One region of the Arthrobacter sp. QXT-31 genome, then DNA from elsewhere that is predicted to be linked to it. Evidence: riboswitches for the same ligand, from Rfam matches in the RefSeq annotation. Region 1 holds a riboswitch; each other region holds the start of a gene.
The links. Region 1 has a riboswitch for cyclic di-AMP ahead of BWQ92_RS07010 (hypothetical protein). Riboswitches for the same ligand answer to the same signal wherever they lie in the genome.
Positions count from the first base shown of each region.

Region 1 (7,336 bases):
CGTCATCAAGCCGGCAGAGTAGGCTGTGGCAAACCTTTCCGGGGCCTCCCGCACCCAGCGCCGAAGCTGGCTGAAACCAGGCACCTGGCATTTGCGTACCCGTCTGGTCCTGGTGGCCATGGCTCTCTTGGTGGCGATTTGCGGTGCGGTCGGCCTGTTCAGCTACGCCTCGATGGACTCCTTCCTGACTCAGCAGCTGGACAAGCAGCTCACGGACGCCGCGCGGCGGTCCAGTGAATTTGGCCGGCCACCGCTGGGCAACCCGGGTACACGTCCTGACCCGTTGGACGCGCGGGGCCAGCGGATCGGAACGCTCACCGCCAGGATCGCCAACGGCACCGTCAGCGGCAGCGGATTCATCGCCACAGATTCCACCCGAGCGTCGCTGTCCGCTGCAGACAACCAGACCCTTCTGAATCTCCGCCGCGACGGCGTGCCGGTCGAACGCACTCTGTCCTCGGGCACATACCGCCTGGTGGCCGCCCAGACTCCCTACGGCGACGTCATGGTGACCGGGCTCCCGCTGGCAGACAAGCAGAACACGCTGACCTCGCTGGTCTGGACCATCACCATCGTGTCGCTGGGCGGCCTCGTACTGATCGGCCTGGCCGGGACCGTGCTCATCCGGCGCACCATGAAGCCGCTGGAGCAACTCTCCGAGGTGGCCACCCAGGTTTCCCGCCTGCCGCTGGACGCCGGTGAGGTGGCACTCGCTGTCCGCGTTCCGCCGTCGAACGCCCATCCCGGAACCGAAGTGGGCAGCGTGGGGCATGCCCTGAACCTGATGCTGGACAACGTCTCCAGCGCGCTGGAGGCGCGGCAGGAAAGCGAGATGAAGGTGCGGCAGTTCGTGGCGGACGCCTCCCACGAGCTCCGCACACCGCTCACGGCCATCCGCGGCTACACGGAGCTGATGCGCATGACGGAAAACTTCACCCCGGACGGCCAGCGTTCGCTTGCCCGCGTGCAGAGCCAGTCGGAACGCATGACCGCCCTGGTGGAGGACCTCCTGCTGCTGGCCCGCCTCGATGAAGGCCAGCCGCTCAAACTCGGCGACGTGGACCTCACGCAGCTCGTGATTGAGACCGTCAGCGACGAAAAAGTCATGGCACCGGACCGGGCGTGGCATCTCGAACTTCCGGCGGAACCCATATCGGTCCGGGGCGACGCCTCACAGCTCCACCAGGTGCTGGTCAACCTGCTCTCCAACGCACGCAAGCACACCCCGCCCGGCACCACGGTGACCACCGGCGTGATGCGGTCAGCCGACGGCTCTGCTGTGATTTCAGTCACGGATGACGGCGCTGGCATCCCGCCCGAATTCGTGGATCGGGTCTTCGCGCGCTTCGCCCGCGCAGACGCATCACGTGCGACACCGGGGCAGCCGGTCCTGGCTCCGGCATGGGCGACGGCGAGCCGTTCCGGCGCCGGCGCCGCCAGCGCGGGAACACCCCTGCATGCCCCGGATTCACAGGGAAAACCGGATGTCCTGCAGGGTGAAGCGGGCATGGCCTCGGCCGAGGGAACCAGCGGCCTGGGCCTGTCCATCGTGCAGTCCATCGTCGAGGCCCACGGCGGAACGGTGGAGGTGACATCCCGGCCAGGGCGGACCGAATTCGCTGTCCGACTGCCCGCGCAAGGCGCCGCGCCGGCGTCGTGATGTCCGTTATCTAAATGTGACTTAATCAAAAGGCTCCTGTACGGTCGATAGAGTGCGGCCGCCACTTGAGCCGCATGTCCGGATTGACGCCCAGCTCTGCCGCTTCCCGGATTCCGCTATTTCAGGCAGAGGCGGGGGAACCAGAGTCCCGGGCTTTCCGCATCAGCCCTTGGGGTGAAGCCGACACGTGTAGTTTCCGTGCGGCCGGATGACCTCATCCGAACCCGACAGCTAACTCCGCAGGTGTTGAGAGGCAATCCACCATGTCTGAATTTAAGGATCAGGCGCGCCCTGAACGCGCCTCGCACGAGTCTGACCGCACGACGTCACGCCCCGCCAATTCCCGGCACCGCGCGGAACCGGCCCGTCCCACCACTGCATTCGGCCGCTTCGCCGCAAGCCTTCCGTCCTTCGGGCGCCGGGCTGCCGTCCTGACCACTGCCGCCGCCGTGCTCGTGGGCGTCGGCGCCGCAGGGCAGGCGGCTGACCAGGTAACGCCCACCGCCGCCGGGACGTCTGCCACCGCCGACGCCGGCCAGACGCTGAGCTTCGACAAGACGCTCATCTCCGCCCTGCCGGCCCCGTCCGCGGCGTCCGTCACGCCGCAGTCCGCCCCCAAGGCCACCGAGGCTACGAAGGCTGCCGCCGCTAAGGCTGCTGCCGCCAAGGCTGCCGCTGCTAAGACTGCCGCGGCGAAGGCCGCTGCCGCCAAGACGGCCGCCGCCAGGAATGCCGCTGCCGCCAAGGCTGCTGCTGCCCAGGCTGCTGCTGCCCAGGCAAAGGCCGCCGCTGCCAAGGCTGCTGCCGCCAAAGCTGCCGCCGCCAAGGCGAAGGCCAAGGCTGCTGCCCCTGCTGCCGTGAATGATCCCGCCGGTGCGCAGGCCTACGCCGCCAGCAAGCTCGGCTCCTACGGCTGGTCCGCGGACCAGATGCAGTGCCTGAAGCGGCTCTGGACCAAGGAATCGGAATGGCGCACCACGGCCACCAACCCCAGCAGTGGCGCCTATGGCATCGTGCAGTCGCTGCCTGCCGAGAAGATGGCGAGCTCCGGCGCGGACTACCGCACCAACTACCGCACCCAGATCAACTGGGGACTTGGCTACATCAAGGAGCGCTACGGCTCCCCGTGCGGTGCGCTGAACTTCCACCTCGCCAACAACTGGTACTGACCGGTTCCCGCGGCCAGCCCGGCTGACGGCGAACAATTCTGCACCGCTTTAGGGTGACCGGCATGGTTGCCCAGGGCCCCGGATCCGCCAGGATCCGGGGCCCTTTTGCGCTGTCTTCGGCTCCCCCGCGGCCGGCAAAGCGGTGCAGAACTGCGGCCGCCCTCGTGCAGGGAATCGTGCAGGAACTCTTCCACAGCCCCTGCACAGCTTCGCCCTAAAGCCCTCATAACAGCGGCCTCCACTGTTGATGCATGACCATCACCGACCAGGCCTACGGAACCCAGCCCCACCCGCGGCGGCAGCCCATCGACACCTCCAGCGCGGCACCGGTCCTGGACGTGACCATACCGGTCTACAACGAGGAACGCGACCTGGAGGAATGCCTGCGCCGGCTGCACGCTTATCTGAGCGGCGCGTTCCCGCACTCCTTCCGCATCACGGTTGCGGACAACGCGAGCACCGACGGAACGCTCAAGACTGCCGAGCGGGTGGCCCGGGAACTCCGTGAGGTCAACGTGGTGCACCTTGAGGAGAAGGGCCGCGGCAACGCGCTGCGAAAAGTCTGGCTCGCGTCGCCGTCACCTGTCCTGGCCTACATGGACGTGGATCTCTCCACCGACCTTGCCGCGCTGGGCCCCCTCCTGGCACCGCTGATCTCCGGGCACTCGGACCTGGCCATCGGCACGCGGCTGACCCGCAACTCCCGGGTGGTCCGCGGGCCGAAACGCGAATTTATCTCACGCAGCTACAACTTCCTGCTCCAGTCGCTGATGGGTGCCCGCTTCAGCGATGCGCAGTGCGGTTTCAAGGCCATCCGCGCCGACATCGCCCAGCAGATCCTCCCGCACACCGTGGACACTGCCTGGTTCTTCGACACCGAACTCCTGGTCCTCGCCGAACGGTGCGGCCTCCGCGTCCATGAAGTGCCGGTGGACTGGACCGACGACCCCAACTCCAGCGTGGACATCGTCCAGACGGCGCTCGCCGATGTCCGCGGCATGGCCCGGCTCAGCAAGGACATGGTCACCGGCCGCATCCCCGTCGGCGAACTCCGCGCAGCCCTGGCCCGCGGCCCCTTCCCGGCAGCTTCCCGTAGCCAGGAACAGAGCCCCGGTGGGAGCCTGTTCGGCCAGCTGGTCCGGTTCGGCGCCATCGGCGTCGCCTCCACCGTCGCCTACCTGGTCCTCTTCTACCTTTGCCGCAACCTGATGGACCCGCAGCTCGCCAACCTGCTGACGCTGCTCACCACGGCGGTGGCCAACACCGCAGCGAACCGGCGCTTCACGTTCGGCATCACCGGCAACAGCGAGGTTGCCCGTCACCACTTTGAGGGGCTGCTGGTTTTCGGGATCGGTCTGACCCTCACTTCCGGCGCGCTCGCCCTGGTCCACAGCGGCGCCCTGCCGGGAGGTACGACGCCGGACCGCTGGCTTGAGCTGGCGACCGTCACCGCCGCGAACCTCGCGGCCACTGCACTGAAGTTCCTGCTGTTCCGGCTGTGGGTTTTCCGACGCCGGCCAACCCCTCCGGCAGCTCCTGCCGCCTCCGCCACCAACGCTCCCGCAGCTCCTGCCGCCTCCGCCACCAACGCTCCCGCAGCTCCTGCCGCCTCCGCCACCAACGCTCCATCAGATCCTGCCGTTTCCGAGGCATCCCTTCCGCAGTCATCGCTCCCGACCACAGAAATGACCCAGTCATGAGCACCACCGCCACTCCCCCAAACCAGACAGCAAACGAGCCGATGGCCCCGGCGGTACAGAGCCCGGCCGCGCCCGAGGTTCCCCGCCGGACCGCCCAGGAGCGAACCCGCCGGAGCGGCAGGGCATCCCGGATCCTGCTGGGAAACCAGCCCGGCTGGATCCGCCCCTCGGCGGCAGCTCTGCTGGCGTTCACCGCCATCCTGTACCTGTGGAACCTCGAAGCCACGGGATACGCCAACTCGTTCTACGCTGCAGCCATCCAGGCGGGCACGAAGGACTGGACGGCGCTGCTGTTCGGTTCCCTCGACGCCGGCAACGCGATCACCGTGGACAAACCGCCGGCGGCGCTGTGGGTTCCTGCCCTTGCGGGCAGGATCTTCGGGTTCTCGCCGCTGAGCATGCTGGTGCCGCAGGCACTTATGGGTGTGGCCGCCGTCGGACTCCTTTACCTCACCGTCAAGCGCATATCCGGCCCGGCGGCCGGACTGCTCGCCGGCGGCGCCCTGGCGCTGACCCCCGTGGCCGCGCTGATGTTCCGGTTCAACGACCCCGACGCTCTGCTCACCCTCTGCCTGGTGCTGGCCGCCTACCTGACCACCCGCGCCATCGAACAGGCAGGCTCGAAATGGCTCGCCGCGGCCGGGGCAGTGATCGGCCTGGCCTTTCTGACCAAGATGCTCCAGGGCTTCCTGATCGTTCCCGGCCTCGCCCTGGCGTATCTCTGGGCTGCCCCCACGAGCATCGGCCGGCGTTTCCTGCACCTGCTCGCGGCGGCAGGCGGCATTGTGCTCGTGGCTGGCAGCTACATCGCGCTGTTCCAGCTCACGCCCGCGTCCGCCCGGCCCTACATGGCGGGGTCCGAGACCAACAGCTTCCTTGAGCTGACCTTCGGCTACAACGGCCTGGGCCGCATCATCGGCTCCGGAGCCGGCTCCGGCGGCGGTATGCCCGGCGGAGGCGGGATTCCCGGCGGTGGCGGCATGGGCGGAAATGTCGGCTTCGGTGGTGCCGCGGGGATCACCCGCATGTTCGGGACCAGCTTCGGCGGCGAGGTGTCCTGGCTGCTTCCGTCGGCCCTGATCCTGCTCGGTGCCGGCCTGTGGTTCACCCGCCGTGAGGCACGCACCTCCCGTACCCGCGCAGCCCTGGTCCTCTGGGGCGGCTGGCTGCTGGTGACCGCCGGCATCCTGAGCTTCATGAGCGGCACCGTCCACCCGTACTATGCTGTGGCGCTGGCTCCGGCGATTGCCGCGCTGGTGGGCATCGGTTCCGTGGAACTGTGGCGCGGCCGGGCCTATTTTCCCGCCCGGATTACCCTGGCGGTCACGGTCATGGCCGCCGCGGTCTGGTCCGCGGTGCTTCTGGGACGCGACGCCGGCTGGCTGCCGTGGCTCAAGGTGGCCGTGGTGATTCTGGGCGTGCTGGCTGCCGTCGCGCTGCTGTTCCGGCTCGACTCGTTCCAGGCCATTCCGGCCCGGCTCCGTAAAACGGCGACGGCAGCCGTCGTGGTGGTTTCGCTGCTGGCCGGCGCCCTGGGCAGCGCTGCGTGGACCTTTGCCACGGCAGGCCAGCCCCACTCCGGATCGATTCCGACGTCGGGCCCCGCCGCATCCGCGATGGGCGGACCGGGGGGCCAAGGCGGACGCAACTTCGGCGGACTAACGGGTCCCGACGGCGCAATAGGTCCCGGCGGCGGTGCCATGGGTCCCGACGGCGGAATGGGTCCCGGCGGCACAATGGGTTCCGACGGCGCCGGCACGGCGAACTCCGAACTCACCGCGCTGCTGAGGGCAAGCACCGCCAAATGGTCCGGAATTGTTTCCGGCGCAAGCCAGGCAGCCAGCCTGGAACTCGCCTCCGGTAGCAGCGTGATCGCCCTGGGCGGTTGGAACGGCGGGGACCCCTATCCCACGCTCGCGCAGTTCCAGGAGATGGTGGCCAACGGCGAGATCGGGTACTTCATTTCCGGCGGCGGAATGGGCGGAGGCGGCGGACGCGGCGGAAACTCCGAGGTGGCCACCTGGGTCGCCGCCAACTTCGAGGCGCAGACGGTCGGCAACTCCACCGTCTACAAGCTGACCAAATAGGGCTACAGCTGCAGGGAGATGACCCGGCGCCCGTCCTCGCCGGCTTCCACCAAAGCGGTGACGGCGGTGTAGTCCGGAATGTGCAGCACCCCGTCGGGAAGGACGCCGGTGTTCGGACCAACGGCAATGGTCCGGATGCCGGCGGCCACTCCTGCGGCGATGCCGGCGGGGGCGTCCTCGAACACCACCGCCTCCGACGGCGAAGCCCCCAGCAGGGACGCGCCGAGCAGGTAGCCCTCGGGGTGCGGCTTGCCGTGGGACACGTCCTCGGCGGTGACCATCGCTGCCGGCAGCTCCACCCCGGCCGCTGCCATCCGGACGGTGGCGAGGTCGCGGGACGCCGACGTTACCAGTGCCACGGCGTCGGCCGGCAGGGACTCGAGCAGCCGTAGGGCACCCGGAATGGCGATGATGCCGTCGGTTTCCGTCAGCTCCATCTGGCCCAGTTCGGCGGCCAGGGCGTGGATGTCGGCGCCCTCCGGAGCGAAGCGGCGGACTGTATCCAAAGCCTGGACGCCGTGGGATGTGCGGAGGATTTCGGCGATATCAAGGCCGTAGCGGCCGGCGAACTCTGTCCACACGCGCTCCACGATGGCCGTGGAATCCACGAGGGTGCCGTCCATGTCGAACAGGACCGCGCGGGCTGTCAGCGTGATGGTGGCGGACTCGGCGGGAAGGCTCATGGCTTCCATCCTGCCTCATCCGGATCGCAGCGTGCCG
Region 1 covers NZ_CP019304.1:1,557,788-1,565,123, forward strand. Annotated here, with positions in the region: gene BWQ92_RS07000 (response regulator transcription factor) at 1-22, shown strand, start outside; gene BWQ92_RS07005 (HAMP domain-containing sensor histidine kinase) at 26-1,660, shown strand; cyclic di-AMP (ydaO/yuaA leader) riboswitch at 1,765-1,918, shown strand; gene BWQ92_RS07010 (hypothetical protein) at 1,924-2,829, shown strand; gene BWQ92_RS07015 (glycosyltransferase) at 3,081-4,529, shown strand; gene BWQ92_RS07020 (glycosyltransferase family 39 protein) at 4,526-6,616, shown strand; gene BWQ92_RS07025 (HAD-IA family hydrolase) at 6,619-7,299, opposite strand.

Region 2 (7,336 bases), 220 kb from region 1:
CCGGTCCCGCTCCGGAGCCGCGCCCTGCGGAAGCCATTGCCGCGGACCGTCCCCGGGACGCCCAGCGTGAAGCGCGCCGCAAGCGCCGGGGTGCGTTCCGGCAGGTCACGGATTTCGCCTCGGCCAGTGGAGTTGGGCAGAAAGCCGGCGTAGCCCTCGCGGCCACCGGCCTGCTGCTGACGGTTACTGTCCCTGCCACGAGCCCTGTCCTGGCTGCCGGCGAGCAGCAGTCAGGGGCGTCCGCTTCGGCAGCCGCACCGGCGGCCCAGCCGAAGGTTTCTGCAGAAGCGGCAGCAAAGATCGATTTCAGCCGCACTTCCGTCTCCACCACGGGTGACCCGGACGGAAAGCTCAAGCAGCTCCTCAGCGCCCAGTCCGCCAGCAGCATCAGCCGCTCGGCGTCGCTGGGAAGCCTGGGCGCGCCGCTGTCCACGATGGTCAAGTCCTCGCCGTTCGGTTACCGGGTCAGCCCGATCACCGGCGGCGCCGGCGAGTTCCACCGCGGCCAGGACTTCGCCGCCCAGTGCGGCACGTCCGTGCTGGCCGCGGCCAGCGGCAAGGTTACCTTCGCCGGGTGGCACCCGTACGGCGGCGGCAACCGGGTGGTCATTGACCACGGCAACGGCCTGGAAACCACGTACAACCACCTGTCGTCCTCCAGCGTCCAGGTTGGCCAGAAGGTCACCCGGGGCGAAGTGGTGGCCCTTAGCGGGACCACCGGCGCTTCCACCGGCTGCCACCTCCACTTCGAGGTGATGGTCAACGGTGACGTCGTTGATCCCGCCGGCTGGCTCTGAGCCAAGCCGAGTGAGAACTCTCATTCCTGTGACACGCCGTGACCTGAATGTGACTTTCGCTCTGAACTGCTGTACCGTCTAAACCGCGTCAACTTCGCCGAAGTTGACGCTCTTGAGTGGATTGCCTAACTCTGCCACCGCTCAAGGTCCGTTCGCATTACATCGTCTGGCAGGGGCGGGGGAACCAATTTTGGTCTTCGCAAGAAGGCCTTGGGGTTAAGTCGCAAAGCTTCCCAGGAAGCAGCGCGGCCGGGTGACTCCCATCCGAATCCGACAGCTCACCTCGTAGGCATTGGGAGAGGCTACCTTCGTGTCTTCACGCCACAATGCCGCGCGCCATCGCGCGCAGACGGTTCGTATGAACCCATTGGACTCCGTGTCCAAGGCGGTTAGCGCCAATGCCGGCACAGTAGGTCGCCAGGCAGCTGTGATCGCAGCTGCTTCAGGACTCATCCTGAGCGTTGGCATGCCGGCCAACGCAGCCGACGCCAACATCGGTGTTTCCGCCTCCTCGGAGACCGGATCCCAGGCCACGCAGCTTGCTGTGACCGCCGCGCCCACCGCCACCATCTCCTTCGAGCGTCCTGCCGTCACCACGGTGGCAGCCCCGGTCGCCGAGATCATTGCTCCGCAGTCGAGCGATGAGGGCCAGACGGCCGATGCAGGCGACGCCACCGATGAGAGCGCCGACGCGGCCCAGGCAGTCACTGCAAAGTCCACCGATGGTGCGGCTTCCGCCGCGGCGTCCGGGCTGGCTGCAATCGCGTACACCGGCATCGGCAGCCCCTACGTCTGGGGCGGCACCACCCCCGGCGGCTGGGACTGCTCCGGCTTCACTCAGTGGGTTTACGCGCAGGCAGGCATCAGCATTCCCCGCGTCAATGCGTGGAACGCCATGAAGCCCACCTCCACGCCTGCTCCCGGCGACCTGGTCATGCAGAACGGCGGCGCCCACGTGGGCATCTACGTCGGCAACGGCATGATGATCAGCGCGCTGAACCCCTCGCAGGGCACGCTCCTGCACGCGGTGTCCGCAACGGGCACGTCCGCTTTCTTCACCCTTCGCTAAAAATCCGATTCGAGACGGGCCGGCTTACCCCCAAGATGCCGGCGCGTCGATAACCCACGGCCTGCTACCGCGGTCCGTGGAACACGAAAGAGAGAAACTTAATGACTACACGTGCGACCATTGCACGGCACCGCGCCGAGGTCACCAAGACCAACTCGCTGGCTGTCATTGCCAAGGCCGTCGGCGACAACGCCGGTGGCATGGGCCGCCAGGCCGCAGTTATCGCTGCTGCTTCCGGTCTTGTCCTGACCAGCGGCATCGCCGCCAACGCTGCTGAGACCAACGTCCAGCGCGAATCCGCCGCAGCTTCCACGCTGGAAGTCAAGTCCGCTGCCCCGGCCGCCATCTCCGCAGCTTCCAGCATCGCCATCTCCTTCGAGAAGCCTGCTGTCTCCACCACGCCGGCCCCCGTCGTCGAGGCCCCCAAGCCTGTTGTCAAGGTCCAGGAAGCCGCTCCTGCCGTTGAAGCTGCTCCGGCTGCTGAGACTGCTCCGGCTCCCGCTGCTGAGACCGCTCCGGCTGTCAAGACCGCCGCCGCCGTCGAGACCGCTGCCCCGGCCGCTCCGAAGACCACTGCCGCCAGCGGCAAGGGTGCTGCGATCGCAGCTGCCGCCTACGCCCAGCTGGGTGTTTCGCAGGACTGCACGATGCTGGCCACCAACTCCCTGGCCGCTGTGGGCATCAACTACCACGGCTGGCCGGCCGGCTACCTGTCCCTCGGCCGCACCGTCAGCGCTGCTGAAGCCCGCCCGGGCGACCTCGCCTACTACCAGAACGGCGGCATGGGCCTGGCCCACATCGCTGTTTACGTCGGCAACGGCCAGGCCGTCCACGGCGGCTGGAACGGCGGAACCACCGCGCTGTTCAGCGTGAACGTCGGCTCCGGCCCGGTCTTCATCCGCGTCGGCGGCTAAGACCCCCAAGCACCACAGAAGGACCCCCGCCAGCGGCGGGGGTCCTTTTTTGCCTTGCGTGCGCATGAATTTTTGGTGACACGCCACGACGAAGCTTGTGTTCGATTCGCTCATCTGCCTAGTGAGTGTTTACTCTTGTGGTGTCGATCCATAGCCCGGACATGCAGAGGGCAGCCGGCCCTCGCGCCTCTGCCGGGTGCGGCCGTGAAGAGGTATGTGCATGCGCACTCTCGTTCTGAATGCTGGATATGAACCGCTGGCGGTAGTGACCTTCCGCCGGGCGCTGGTCCTTGTGCTCACCGGAAAAGCAAGCGTGGTGGCCGAAGGCGACGATCCTGTCGTCGGGCCGCAGGACATCATGGGCCGTCCGTCCGTGATTCTCCTCAACCGCTACATCCGGCCACGGTACAACATGATCACCGCGGTAAGCAGGCGCGGCGTTCTTCGCCGCGACGGCCACCGGTGCGCCTACTGCGGGAAAGCAGCCCACACCATAGACCATGTCCAGCCGAAATCCCGGGGCGGTGCCGATTCCTGGGAGAACCTCGTTGCAGCCTGCCTCCGCTGCAACAACGTCAAAGGTGACCACACGCCCAGTGAGATGGGCTGGAAGCTCCGGTTTGAGCCGGCTCCGCCGGTGGGCACGATGTGGCAGATCAAGGAACTGGAGAAGCCCACACCGGCGTGGGATCCGTTCCTGCTTCCGGAAAGGGCGGCCTGACCATCGCCTGAGCATTCCAGCATTACGCTGGGTGTGTGGACTTTGACGCAATAATCCTGGCCGGCGGCCGCTCCTCGCGGCTCGGCGGCTCACCCAAGTCTGCCCTGATGTTCGACGGCGCCACCCTCCTCGAGCGGTCGCTCGCGGCGGCCGCAGGTGCCCGGCACACTGTTGTGGTGGGTCCCGCAGTGGCGGGCCTTCCGCCCTGGGTGCTCACCAGCCGTGAGGATCCGCCCTTTGCGGGGCCCGCGGCCGCCATCGCCGCGGGCCTTGCCGCACTCCGCGGCGCAGGCCCGGCGGACAAGGTCCTGGTCCTCGCCTGCGACATGCCCGGCGTCGGGGCTGCTGTCCGCGCCCTCCGGGAAGCCCTTCCGGGTTCGGGGGCCGACGGCGTCCTGGCGGCGTCAGCGGACGGGCGGCTGCAGCCTCTGGTCGGTTTTTATGGCACAGCTGTGCTGGAACGCGCGGTGCAGGAAGCCGCCGCGCGCAACGCCCTGGTGCACGGCTCGGTATTCGCCCTCCTTGCTAGTCTTGACGTGCAGGCTGTGGCTGTCCCTGCCGGTTCCACGGACGATGTGGATACCTGGGATGATGCGGCCGCTTTGGGAGTAGCTGTCCGGGAGCAATGAACCGCTTCCCGGACCGCAGTGGATTTGGAGGCAGGCATGAAAACCCAGGACGAGACGCTTGAGGAATGGTGCCGTTTGCTGCTGCGGGCCTTTGAGCTCGAGGATGTGGACGTGGACATCAACGAGGTACTGTCCGTTGCGGGAGTGGCTGCCCACTCCGTGGTGCGCCCGGCGGCGCCTCTGACCACCTTCATAGCCGGCCTCGCCGTCGGGCTCGCTTCCGGTCCGGGCCAGGCGCCCGATCCCTCCTCCATGCAGAAAGCCATGGACGTGGCGCGTTCCGTGGCCAAGGCCTATGCGGCCGATGAGGCCCAAACTGTGGCAGGTTCCCCGGCCGAGGGTTCCGGCGGAGCTTCGGTGCCCACCGGGACACCGGGGGAATGACAGCCGCACCCGAGCACCGCTCCGACAACTCCACCTCTGCCGGCACTCCGAACTCCGCAGGGGACGCGGGCCATGGGAATGCTGGCCCGGGGGAGGACGCCCCTCCATCCGGGGACGTGGCGGTCCCGGACGGCGAACCAGCCGCGGATGACGAAGCTGTACCGGAGGGCGAAGCAGCTTCGGACGCTGAACCTGCCGCGGATGACGAACCTGCCGCGGATGGTGAACGTGCCGGGGATGGCGAACCCGAGGCGTCGGGGGAGCAGGATGCACACGCGAAGCACCTGGCGCACACCTGGGAGGAAGCCCGGCAGGCAGCTTTTGACTGTGCCACCCCCATTCCGGCCGCCCCGGTACCCCTGCGCGACGCCGTGGGCCGGACCCTGGCCGCGGACATCACCGCCCGCCAGGACATGCCGCACTACGCGTCGTCGGCCATGGACGGCTGGGCCGTTAATGGAACCGGCCCTTGGATCCTGGCCGAACCGGGCCAACGGCTGGCTCCGCACCAAGCGAGCGTGATCGTCACAGGCGGACTGATTCCCCCCGGCGCCAAGGCAGTGCTGCGCAAAGAGAGCGGTGTAATTTCCACAGACGACGACGGACTCCCTGTCCTGACGCTCGGCGGCACCGCCCGTCCCGGCGAACCGCGGAACGGCCAGCACATCCGCAAGGCCGCTGAAGAGGCGACCGCCGGGGACGTGCTGGTCAGGGGCGGCGTGGTACTGAATCCGGCCCACGTTGCGCTTGCCGCCCTGGCTGGGTACGACGAGGTGGAGGTCCTCGGCAAACCGGTGGTGAAGCTGCTGCTGACAGGTGCGGAAGTCGTGGAGCAGGGGCTTCCCGAGCCCGGGCGCGTGCGTGACACTTTCGGACCTCAGCTGGGCACAGTGGTGGAAATGCTAGGCGGGCTGTGCCGTGAACAGGCCCGGATCGGGGACAGCTATACGGAATGGCTGGAAGGCCTGGAAGACTTAGGCATCCCCGAGGCACAAAACCTGCCGGCCGACGTCGTCATCACCACCGGGGGCACCGGCGTCTCCGGGACCGACCACTTCCGGCGCGCCGTGGCTGAACTGGGCGGACGGCTGGTCATCGACGGCGTGGCAATGCGGCCGGGGCACCCCACGGTCCTTGCCGAACTGCCGGACGGGCGCTTCGTGCTCGGGCTGCCAGGAAACCCGCTGGCCGCCATGATGGCCCTCTCCACGGTAGGGGCGCCGCTTCTGGCCGCCCTCGGGCACGGCCAGCTGCCGCCGGTCCGGGAAGTTCCCTGCGGCACCATGCTTGAACCCGAGCCGGGCCGCACCCGGCTTCTGCCCTTCCGGCTTCTCTACGGCATGGCCTCGCCCGCACAGCACACCGGCCCCGGCATGATGCGCGGACTGGCGTCAGCCGACGGGGTCATGGTGGTTCCGCCGCACGGAGTGCAGCTCGGCGAGATGGTGCCGGCTTTCGCACTGCCCTGGGGCCCGCCCATCCCCGAACCCAAGGCCGCCGAGTCCAAGGCCAAGGGCCCGGCGCGGAAGTCTGCCTCCCGCACATCCAGGCAGGGGGCCCAAAGCGGGCCGGTGGACTGGAGTGCCCTGCTCGACTGAGAACTGTCCGTGAGATGCAATGATGGAGTCATGAACAGCCACTCAGCGCGGAGTACCTCATGGGCCGTGTAACGCAACGACGCAAGGTGCACCGCTACGTCCTGGACGGGTCGGCAGCCGCACTCGAGTTCCCGGTCCGGCACCGTGAGGACGTGCTCGCCGTGGAGGAGCCGCTTGAGATCCGGCTCGGAAACCTTTCCTACTCGGTCACCATGCGCACACCCGGGGATGACTTTGACCTTGTGGCAGGTTTCCTCGTCTCCGAGGGGGTCATCTGGGACGCCGACCAGCTGGTCTCGCTCAGGTTCTGCGCCGGCGAGGACGAAAACGGCGTCCAGACCTTCAACGTGGTGGAGGCCCAGCTGCGGCCCGACGTGCCGCTGCCGGACACCGGCCGGCGCGTCTACACGTCCAGCTCCTGCGGGATCTGCGGCACCGACTCGATTGGAGCGGTCACGAAGTCCTCACACTTCAACCCCGCCGCGGACCGGCTTACCGTTCCGGTCGAAACGCTCGCCTCCCTACCGGACAAGCTGCGGGAAGCCCAGGCCGTGTTCGAGGTGACCGGGGGAGTGCACGCTGCCGGACTGTTCAGGATCGACGACGGCGGCGGCGCCGAGCTGCTCTGCCTGCGGGAGGATGTGGGCCGGCACAACGCGGTGGACAAGGTGGTTGGCTGGGCACTGCGCGAACGGAAGCTGCCGCTGGCCAACACTGTCCTTCAGGTATCCGGGCGGGCATCCTTCGAGCTCGTCCAGAAGGCCGCACTGGCCGGCATTCCGGTGCTCGCCGCGGTCAGTGCCCCCTCAAGCCTCGCGGTGGAGCTTGCCGAGTCCACCGGCGTCACGCTCGCCGGGTTCAGCCGCGGGACCAGCCTGAACGTTTACGCAGGTCCCGGCCGCATTTCCGCCCCTGCACCGGCGGCGCGGTAGGGGCGTGCCCTTGGCGGTGGGACACCAACGCAGTAGATTTTATCCATCGAATGGAAGCGTAGCTCCGCTCAGGGGCGAATTGCCCGGACACGAGCTGACCGCGCCGCCCATGCCCGCACGAAAGCCAGCACACCCCGCTTCCGCTTTCACGTACTAAAGAGGTACACATTGCACGACGACCGCCGGATCACGGAAGTCCGCCTTGACCGCTTTGTCCGCGAACGGATCGCCCCTGCCGTCTATGGGCGCAGCGTGCCCCTGGAACTCAGCAGCTGGGACGTTCCGGATGAAC
Region 2 covers NZ_CP019304.1:1,333,324-1,340,659, reverse strand. Annotated here, with positions in the region: gene BWQ92_RS06045 (M23 family metallopeptidase) at 1-797, shown strand, start outside; cyclic di-AMP (ydaO/yuaA leader) riboswitch at 934-1,103, shown strand; gene BWQ92_RS06040 (C40 family peptidase) at 1,156-1,866, shown strand; gene BWQ92_RS06035 (NlpC/P60 family protein) at 1,968-2,780, shown strand; gene BWQ92_RS06030 (HNH endonuclease) at 3,001-3,501, shown strand; gene mobA (molybdenum cofactor guanylyltransferase) at 3,537-4,130, shown strand; gene BWQ92_RS06020 (DUF6457 domain-containing protein) at 4,167-4,514, shown strand; gene BWQ92_RS06015 (molybdopterin molybdotransferase MoeA) at 4,511-6,112, shown strand; gene fdhD (formate dehydrogenase accessory sulfurtransferase FdhD) at 6,172-7,044, shown strand; gene BWQ92_RS06005 (alpha-mannosidase) at 7,213-7,336, shown strand, end outside.
Region 2: another riboswitch for cyclic di-AMP. It lies ahead of BWQ92_RS06040 (C40 family peptidase); the one in region 1 lies ahead of BWQ92_RS07010 (hypothetical protein).

Region 3 (7,336 bases), 1.4 Mb from region 1:
TGCTGGTACTGACGAACCGGGCGCAGTCTTCCAGGCAGCACAGTTTCCCGTTGTGGGCAGCGGCTGCTGCAGCATGGATCGCGGTGAGCATCGTGTACTGGGTAAGCGTCCGCGCTCATGATTCCGGGGTTACTGCGCCCGCCTCGTTTTCGACTGTCTTGTTCTACGTGGGCTTCATCGCCCTGCTTGGCCTCACCACGGCAACCCTCTTTCCGGAAGTGCCGGGAAGGCAGTGGCTCGCGCCCGTATGCGCCGGCGTGTGGGCAGCCTTCACCATCATGTTCTGGCTGAGCATTCTCACCGCCAGATCCCCATCGCTGTCGGAGTTCTCCGGTGGCCTGTTCGGTCTCGGCGTTGTGGCGTTCCTTGGATCGGCAGCGCATTTCGGACTCGCACGGGAGGGGCGTCGGCGACGGAACGGGCGCGCCGCGGCCGCCGAAACGGGTTCTCAGGCATAGGTTTCTCCCACGTGCGGGGGCATGGGCCGCGGGACCGGCGCGCGGCTCAGGTCAGGACGAAAAGGGTCTCGGGCGTCTGTAAGGGGGCCGCCTGCTGCGGGCGGGTACAGGCCGGGGGAGGGAGTTCCCGGCACGTCCACAGATGGTGGAGGCTCTAGCCGTTACTTCAATGTGACATTCGCAGGCTATACACGCTAGGGTGTATCGCGTGCCTGTTCTCTCCGATACCGGCACTCCCGCGCAGATTGCCTAACTCTGCCGCTGCCCGGGATCCGTTCGCATACATCGTCCGGCAGAGACGGGGAAACCATTTGCGGCCTGTTCGCTGAGCAGGCCTTGGGGTGAAGCCGCGCGCCAGCCCGCACTTGTGCGGGGTGTCCGTGTGGCCGGGTGTCTCCCATCCGAATCCGACAGCTAACCCCGCAGGCTCTGGGAGAGGCCTTTGTCATGTCTTCACGTAAAGCTGTCGCGCGGCATCGCGCGATCACCCCGCGCGGGAACCGCCTCGGGGCCATCGCATCAGCTGTCTCGACCAACGCGGGCACCGCTGGACGCCAGGCGGCTGTGATCGCCGCGGCGTCAGGCCTCGTGCTGACCAGCGGCATCGCCGCCAACGCTGCGGCCGCCCCGGCCCAGCCCGAAGCGGTACCGGCCGCGGCTCCGGAAGCTGCCGGTCCTGTGTCCGCGGCTGTGAGCGCCGGCTCGAATGTCCGGATTTCCTTTGAACGCCCGGCTGTCAGCTCCTCGCCCGCTCCCGTGGTTGAGCAGGCCCCGGCGGCTGCGACGGCGGTGCAGCCCCAGGCAGCTGCGGTTGAGGCCCCCGCGGCACCTGTCCAGCCCTCGGCTGCGGTCAAGGCGCCTGCACAGCCTGTGGTGTCCGTGCAGCCCGCACCGGCTCCCGCCCCTGCCCCCGCGGCCGGGGGCATCAACGCGGCGATGGTGTCTGCTGCTTACGCCCAGCTGGGTATCACCCAGGACTGCACGGCCATGGTCGAGAAGGCGTTGGGAGCCGCAGGCATCCCGGTGGGTGACCTTGCCCCGATGCAGTTTATGAACTACGGCAGTGTTGTCAGCACCCCTCAGCCGGGTGACATGGTCGTCCAGCCCGGACACGTAGGAATCTACGTCGGCGGCGGGAAGGTCCTCAGCGGCGGAATGAACGGTGTCAACGAGACGATTGTTCATCCGTTGTCCTGGCTGACGGCGACCGGTCCGGTCACGTTCGTCCGCCCCGGAGCGTAGAGCGCCGAGACTTGAGGGCCGGTGAGCCGCTGCCTTGGGGGCAGCGGCTCACCGGCCCTCTTCTGTTCTGGCCCAGGCTGCGGGCCGGCTCATCTGTTCCGTTCCGCCTTTCGGAACGGCCCCCTAGCCCCTCACGGGACGTAAGGACAAGAAATGCCAGTTGAATCCCCAAGCCGCCAGCAGTCGCACCCGGCAGGGCCGCGCGCGGTAGCGCGGATGCCGCTGGGTGCCCGCCGCCTGGTCCTCATCGGCGGGCTCGTCATCCCGGTGGGGCTTATCGGGGGGGCATACCTGTTGGGCCTACAGCTGCTGGCCGCGGCCGGCGTCGTCCTGATCGCGGTGGCCTTCTCGTACCGGACGCCCGGGCCTTGGTTTTCCAAACTGTCCTGGGCGGCCTCGGTGGCCGGCACCTTGTGGATTGTATTTTCCGTCGGATACTGGTGGTCGCTGATCACGGCAGCCGATGCGTCGGCCCCGCTGCCCTGGTTCAACCCCGTGCTGTTCAATGCCGGCGTGGCCAGTTTCATTGCAACGGCCTGCGCGTCAATCGGGGGCGTGGTTCTGCGAACAGTCCGGGGACGTCGGCACCAGGCCTGAGGCTCGATCACTGCCCGGCACTGACGGACGCGGCTGGGTCCCTGGTCCAGGGAAACCGGCCGTGTCCGGGTCAGGCGCCGCCGTTCCGGTGCCGCCGGCGGAAGAACCAGGTTGCGCCGATGGCGAGAGCCAGAACCGCCCCGGCGATGGCCAGTGTCAGCGGGGCGTTGCGGTTATCCGGCCCCGGCACACGTTCAGGGGTGGTGCCCCCCGCAGCGGGGGCGGTCGTCACCGCGGAGGCAGATGGCACCGCCGGAACCGTCTGCGGTGTGGCAACGGAGGCGGCAGGCGTCTTCACCGTGAAGGAAAACGTTCCTTCGATCGGGTGCCCGTCGGAGGATACGGCCCGCCACTGTACGGTGTGCTTCCCCGGGCTTCCGGGGCCGACACCGGTGGACAGGGTTGGCCCGTTGACGGTAACTTTCCCGTCGCTGATCGTTTTTCCGGTGCCGTCCTGGACCGTGATGATGCTGAGGTTCAGGCTTTCCGTATTAATCGGTGGTTCCGACAGTGTCAGGGACACGGTGGCGGGTGGGACGGCGACTGAAGAGTCCTGCTCCGGGTCCGTCGATGACAGGTTGTCGTGTGCCATGGCCGGAGCGGCCACAAGGGCGGCGGGCAGCAGCACTGCTGCTGCAGCGGCCATCCGGAAAAACGCCTGGAAACGTGGACGGCTGTGCTGTTTCATCGGTTTTGGTCCTCCATTGGTGCTGGTGGCCGAGGAGTCCTGGCTGTCCGTTCGCCCGGCGTCCATCCGGCACTGGTACGGGGGCAGCCGGGGTATCGGCTATTTGGCGGCGTCCTCGAGCAGCTGGCGGAACTGCTCTTCGGTGTCCAGGGTGAGCTTTTTGCCGTTGAGGAAGAACGTCGGGGTGCCGGTGACGCCGAGGGCTTTGCCGTCGGCGATGTCTTTGCGGATCCGGTCCTTGGTGGCCTCGGCCGCGACGGTGGCGTCGTATTTGGCCATGTCCAGTCCGAGGTCCTGGGCGTAGGTGCGGAACAGTGCGGCCTGGGAGTCCTGCTTTTCGCCCCACTGCGGCTGGGTGTCGAACATCCTGGTGTACATCTGCTGGTATTTGCCCTGCTGGGCGGCGGCTTCCACGGCGAGGGCGGCGGTGCCGGAGTTGCGGTGCGAGGGGATGGGGAAGTAGCGGTTGACGAAGGTGATCCGGTCCCCGTATTCCTTCTTCAGCTTCTCCACCAGGGGCGCGGCGGCGCGGCAGGACTCGCATTCGAAGTCCAGGAACTCCACGAGCTGGGCTTTCTCGGTAGTCGGGGTGGTGACGCGGTGGCTGTCCTCCCGGACGAGCTGGGCGTCGGCTGCAGGCGCCGCGGGAGTAGGGGCGGGCTTGGCGCCGCTAACCAGGGCGTAGCCGATCACCCCGGCGACGACGATGAACGCCAGCAGGGTCCACAACACGGCCCGGACTTTCTTGGCGGTGTCGGCGGGTTTGGTGGCGGGAGGTTTCGGGGCTGTTGGTGGTGCGGGTGTCATTAGTGGGGCATGCTTTCCTGGTCGCGGTGGGCGGCGGGTTCGATCTGGAAGGTGGAGTGTTCGACGCTGACATCGAAGTCTTCAGCGACGCAGCGCTGCAGGTCGGCCAGGATTCCGGCTGCGTGGCCGTCCCGCATGCACATGTCCTTGACGGTGACGTGGGCGGAGAGGACCGGGGTGCCGGAGGCGACGAGGGAGGCGTGCAGGTCGTGGACGTCGATGACGTGCGGCAGGGCCAGGATGTGCTCGCGGACCTTGGCCAGATCCAGGCCGCGGGGGACGTTTTCCATTAGCACATCGGTGGTGTCGCGGAGCAGTTTCAGGGTGCGGGGAATGATGAGCGCGCCGATCAGCAGGGAGACGACGGCGTCGGCCCGGGTCCAGCCGGTGAGGGCGATGATGACCGCGGCGGCGATGACAGCGACCGAGCCGAGGGCATCGTTAAGGACCTCGAGGAAGGCGGCCTTCATGTTGAAGTTGTGATGCCGGCCCGAAGCGAGCACGAGCAGGCCGATGGCGTTGCCGGCCAGGCCGATGATGCCGAACCACAGCATTGTGGATCCGCCGACTTCCGGGGGTTCGAAAAGGCGGCGGATGCCTTCGACGATGACGAAACCGCCCACGCCCAGCAGCAGGGCCGCCTGCCCGGCGGCGGCGACGATCTCGGCCCGTTTGTACCCCCAGGTGCGTTTCAGTGTGGCGGGTTTCAGCGCGAGCGATGCGGCGATCAGCGCGATCAGCAGCCCGGCGGAGTCGGTGAACATGTGCCCGGCGTCCGCCAGCAGCGCCAGGCTGCCGGTGAGCACCGAGCCGATGATTTCGGCGACCATCACCGCGAACGTGATCGCGAAGACGATGATCAGTTTGCCGCGCTGGCCGGCAGCGTCGGCGGTGCCGTGGGAGTGGTCGTGTCCGCTCATGGGCGCGCCTCCAGGGAGTGGTTTGCAGTACGTGGATGGGTCCGGGTCACGTGGTTGGGCCTCTGCCGCTTCGGGGCCGGAACGGCCGGTCCGCTGCCGCCTGCAGGGGCGCGGGCCGGAACGTGCAGTCCGGGGCCCTCAGCCATTGCCGCCCCTTCCGGGCGCCGAGCCGTCGCGGTGTTCGAGGCGGGAGAGCATGGCGTTGTAGGCATCGAGGTCGGCGTCGTTGTTCCGGTCTGCGGCGCGGTCCAGCCGGCGCGTCTCGCGCGCATCCGAGCGCGACCATGTGACCGCCACGCCGATGGCGAGCAGAAGCGTCGGGATCTCCCCAATGCCCCACGTGATCGCTCCGGCCTTTTGCTGGTCTTCCAGCGCCGTAGGCCCCCAGTCCCGGCCCAGGGCGGTGAACCACTCGGGTTGGATCAGGGTTGTCGATCCCATCAGGGTGACACCGAAGAAGGCGTGGAAGGCCATGGTGGCCAGGAGCAGCAGCAACCGTAGCGGGTAGGGGGCCCGGCGCGGCACGGGGTCCATTCCGATCATGGACAGGACGAACAGGTAGCCGGTGATCACAAAGTGCACCGTCATCAGTTCATGTCCGGCATGCTCGCGCAGGGCGAAGCCAAAGGCACCGGAGTAGTAGAAGAGGACGATGGAGCCGGCGAAGTTTGCAGCCACGAACAGTGGGTGTGTGACCACCGCCGCGGCCCGGGAATGGACCAGGAGCAGGAGCCATTCGCGGGGCCCGCGGGAACCGTCCCTCCGGGGTCCCAGTGTCCTGAGAGCCAGCGTTACCGGGGCGCCGAGCACGAGGAAAACAGGGGCAATCATCGTCAGTGCCATGTGGTCGAGCATGTGCGCGCTGAACAGTACCCGACCGTAGACGGAGGGCCCGCCGGAGGTGAAGAACACCAGGGCGGCCAGGCCGACGAACCACAGGGCCACCCGCAGCCATGGCCAGTCGTCTCCGCGCCGCCGCAGGCGGATGGCGGCGCGCAGGTACAAATACGCGGCCGCGAGGGCGACGGTGATCCACAGCCAGTCCGGCCGCCATACCGTAAACCAGGTCTGGGTGGTGAGTTCGGGCGGCAGGGGATAGCCGGTGAGGATTTCCGCAGGGGTCAGGGCCGGCCTGGCCTCTTCTCCGCCGGGCGGAGGTGTCCGGCTCAGGGCAGCCGCAAGGCCGCTGGCCGCGGCCATGATCAGCAGTTCGGCCACGATGAAGCGCCAGAGCAGCCACCGGCCGCCGGGACCCGGCTGGGCAGGGGCTTCCAGCGCCGGGATGAGTTTTCTGCGGTGCAGCAGCCCGATCCCGGCCAGGATGAGTGCCGCCACGGTTTTGGCCCCCAGCAACACCCCGTACGGGGAGGCCAGGGCCGGCGGGGACTCCAGGCGGATGGCCGCATTGATGATTCCGGAGCCGACGACCAGGACGAAGGCGAAGCCCGCCAGCGTGGAGAACCGGCGCAGGACATCGGCGGTGTTCTTGCCCAGGGCGGTTCCCGCGACGGTCAGGGCAATAATTCCCCCGACCCACAGGCAGACCCCGAGCAGGTGCAGGGCCAGGGAGTTGATGGCCTGTTCGTGGTCGTTGCCGCCGGCTGCGTGTCCGATGAGCACGACCGGCAGCAACCCTGACAGGGCCAGCAGGGCGGTTGCGGCCAGCCCGCCGGCCGACCTGACGGCAAAGGACAGCGTTGACACCACGGCAGCGATGATGACCACCGAAACCCACGCCCGGCCGGAGGGCAGGTCGGTGATGTAGAACGCGAGCTGGGTGGAAAACTCCTTGCTCCCGCTGATGGGGATACCGGCGATGTCAGCGAAACTGAACACCAGCACGGCCGTGGCCGCAACAGTCCAGAGGACGCTGGCAGCGGCGGCCAGGGCCATGATCCTCGTGAACGCCGGATGTTCGTCTCCGGCAGCTGCGGACAGCGCCGCCCGGGGCGGGGCAGACGGACGGCGCCTGCCCCCGCGAGCGGTGGGCGGGATGATGAACGCCGCGAAAAAGAGCGCGCCGATGGTCGCCGCGGCTGAGAGGTTTTGGAGGGTCTGGGCCACCCCGTAACCCCAGCGCACCACGGCCCCCGGATCCCGGACTTCGGCCGCCAGGACCCCCTGGCCGTAGGCGGTGGCGGCCAGGACGACGGTGAGCGCGACCGCACCGGCTATGGCAAGCCACCGCAGCGGCGGTGATATCGCCCTATTCCCAGTGGCAGTGGGGGCTTTGAGCGCCACAATCAGTCCTTAACGACAGGCCGGACCTGTTCCGAGACGGATCCCCGGGCAGGCCGCGCCGTCTGAGGCGGCACCTCCCAAGATTATCTGTAGAGTTGTTCAGACGACAATCGGAGCCCGCCGCACCCGGTCCTTGGCGGTCCGGTCATGACGGCAGGGACGCGAATGCGAAGCATTCGCAGGTGAAGGTAGCCTTTATGAATGAGCAGAATTACACAGGCTCCCGCGACCGGGGCAGGCCGGCAAAGCGACTGCAGCGTGCGGCTGGTCGACGCGGACCGGGTCGAGGCGGTGAAGTCACGGATGCCTGCCGAATCCGATGTGGCGGACCTTGCGGTCATCTTCACACTGCTCTCGGATCCGGGCAGAGTCCGGATCCTCAT
Region 3 covers NZ_CP019304.1:148,731-156,066, reverse strand. Annotated here, with positions in the region: gene BWQ92_RS23085 (hypothetical protein) at 84-458, shown strand; cyclic di-AMP (ydaO/yuaA leader) riboswitch at 695-901, shown strand; gene BWQ92_RS00805 (NlpC/P60 family protein) at 906-1,700, shown strand; gene BWQ92_RS00800 (hypothetical protein) at 1,854-2,297, shown strand; gene BWQ92_RS00795 (copper resistance CopC family protein) at 2,368-2,985, opposite strand; gene BWQ92_RS00790 (DsbA family protein) at 3,085-3,792, opposite strand; gene BWQ92_RS00785 (cation diffusion facilitator family transporter) at 3,792-4,712, opposite strand; gene BWQ92_RS00780 (cytochrome c oxidase assembly protein) at 4,851-6,953, opposite strand; gene BWQ92_RS00775 (ArsR/SmtB family transcription factor) at 7,155-7,336, shown strand, end outside.
Region 3: another riboswitch for cyclic di-AMP. It lies ahead of BWQ92_RS00805 (NlpC/P60 family protein); the one in region 1 lies ahead of BWQ92_RS07010 (hypothetical protein).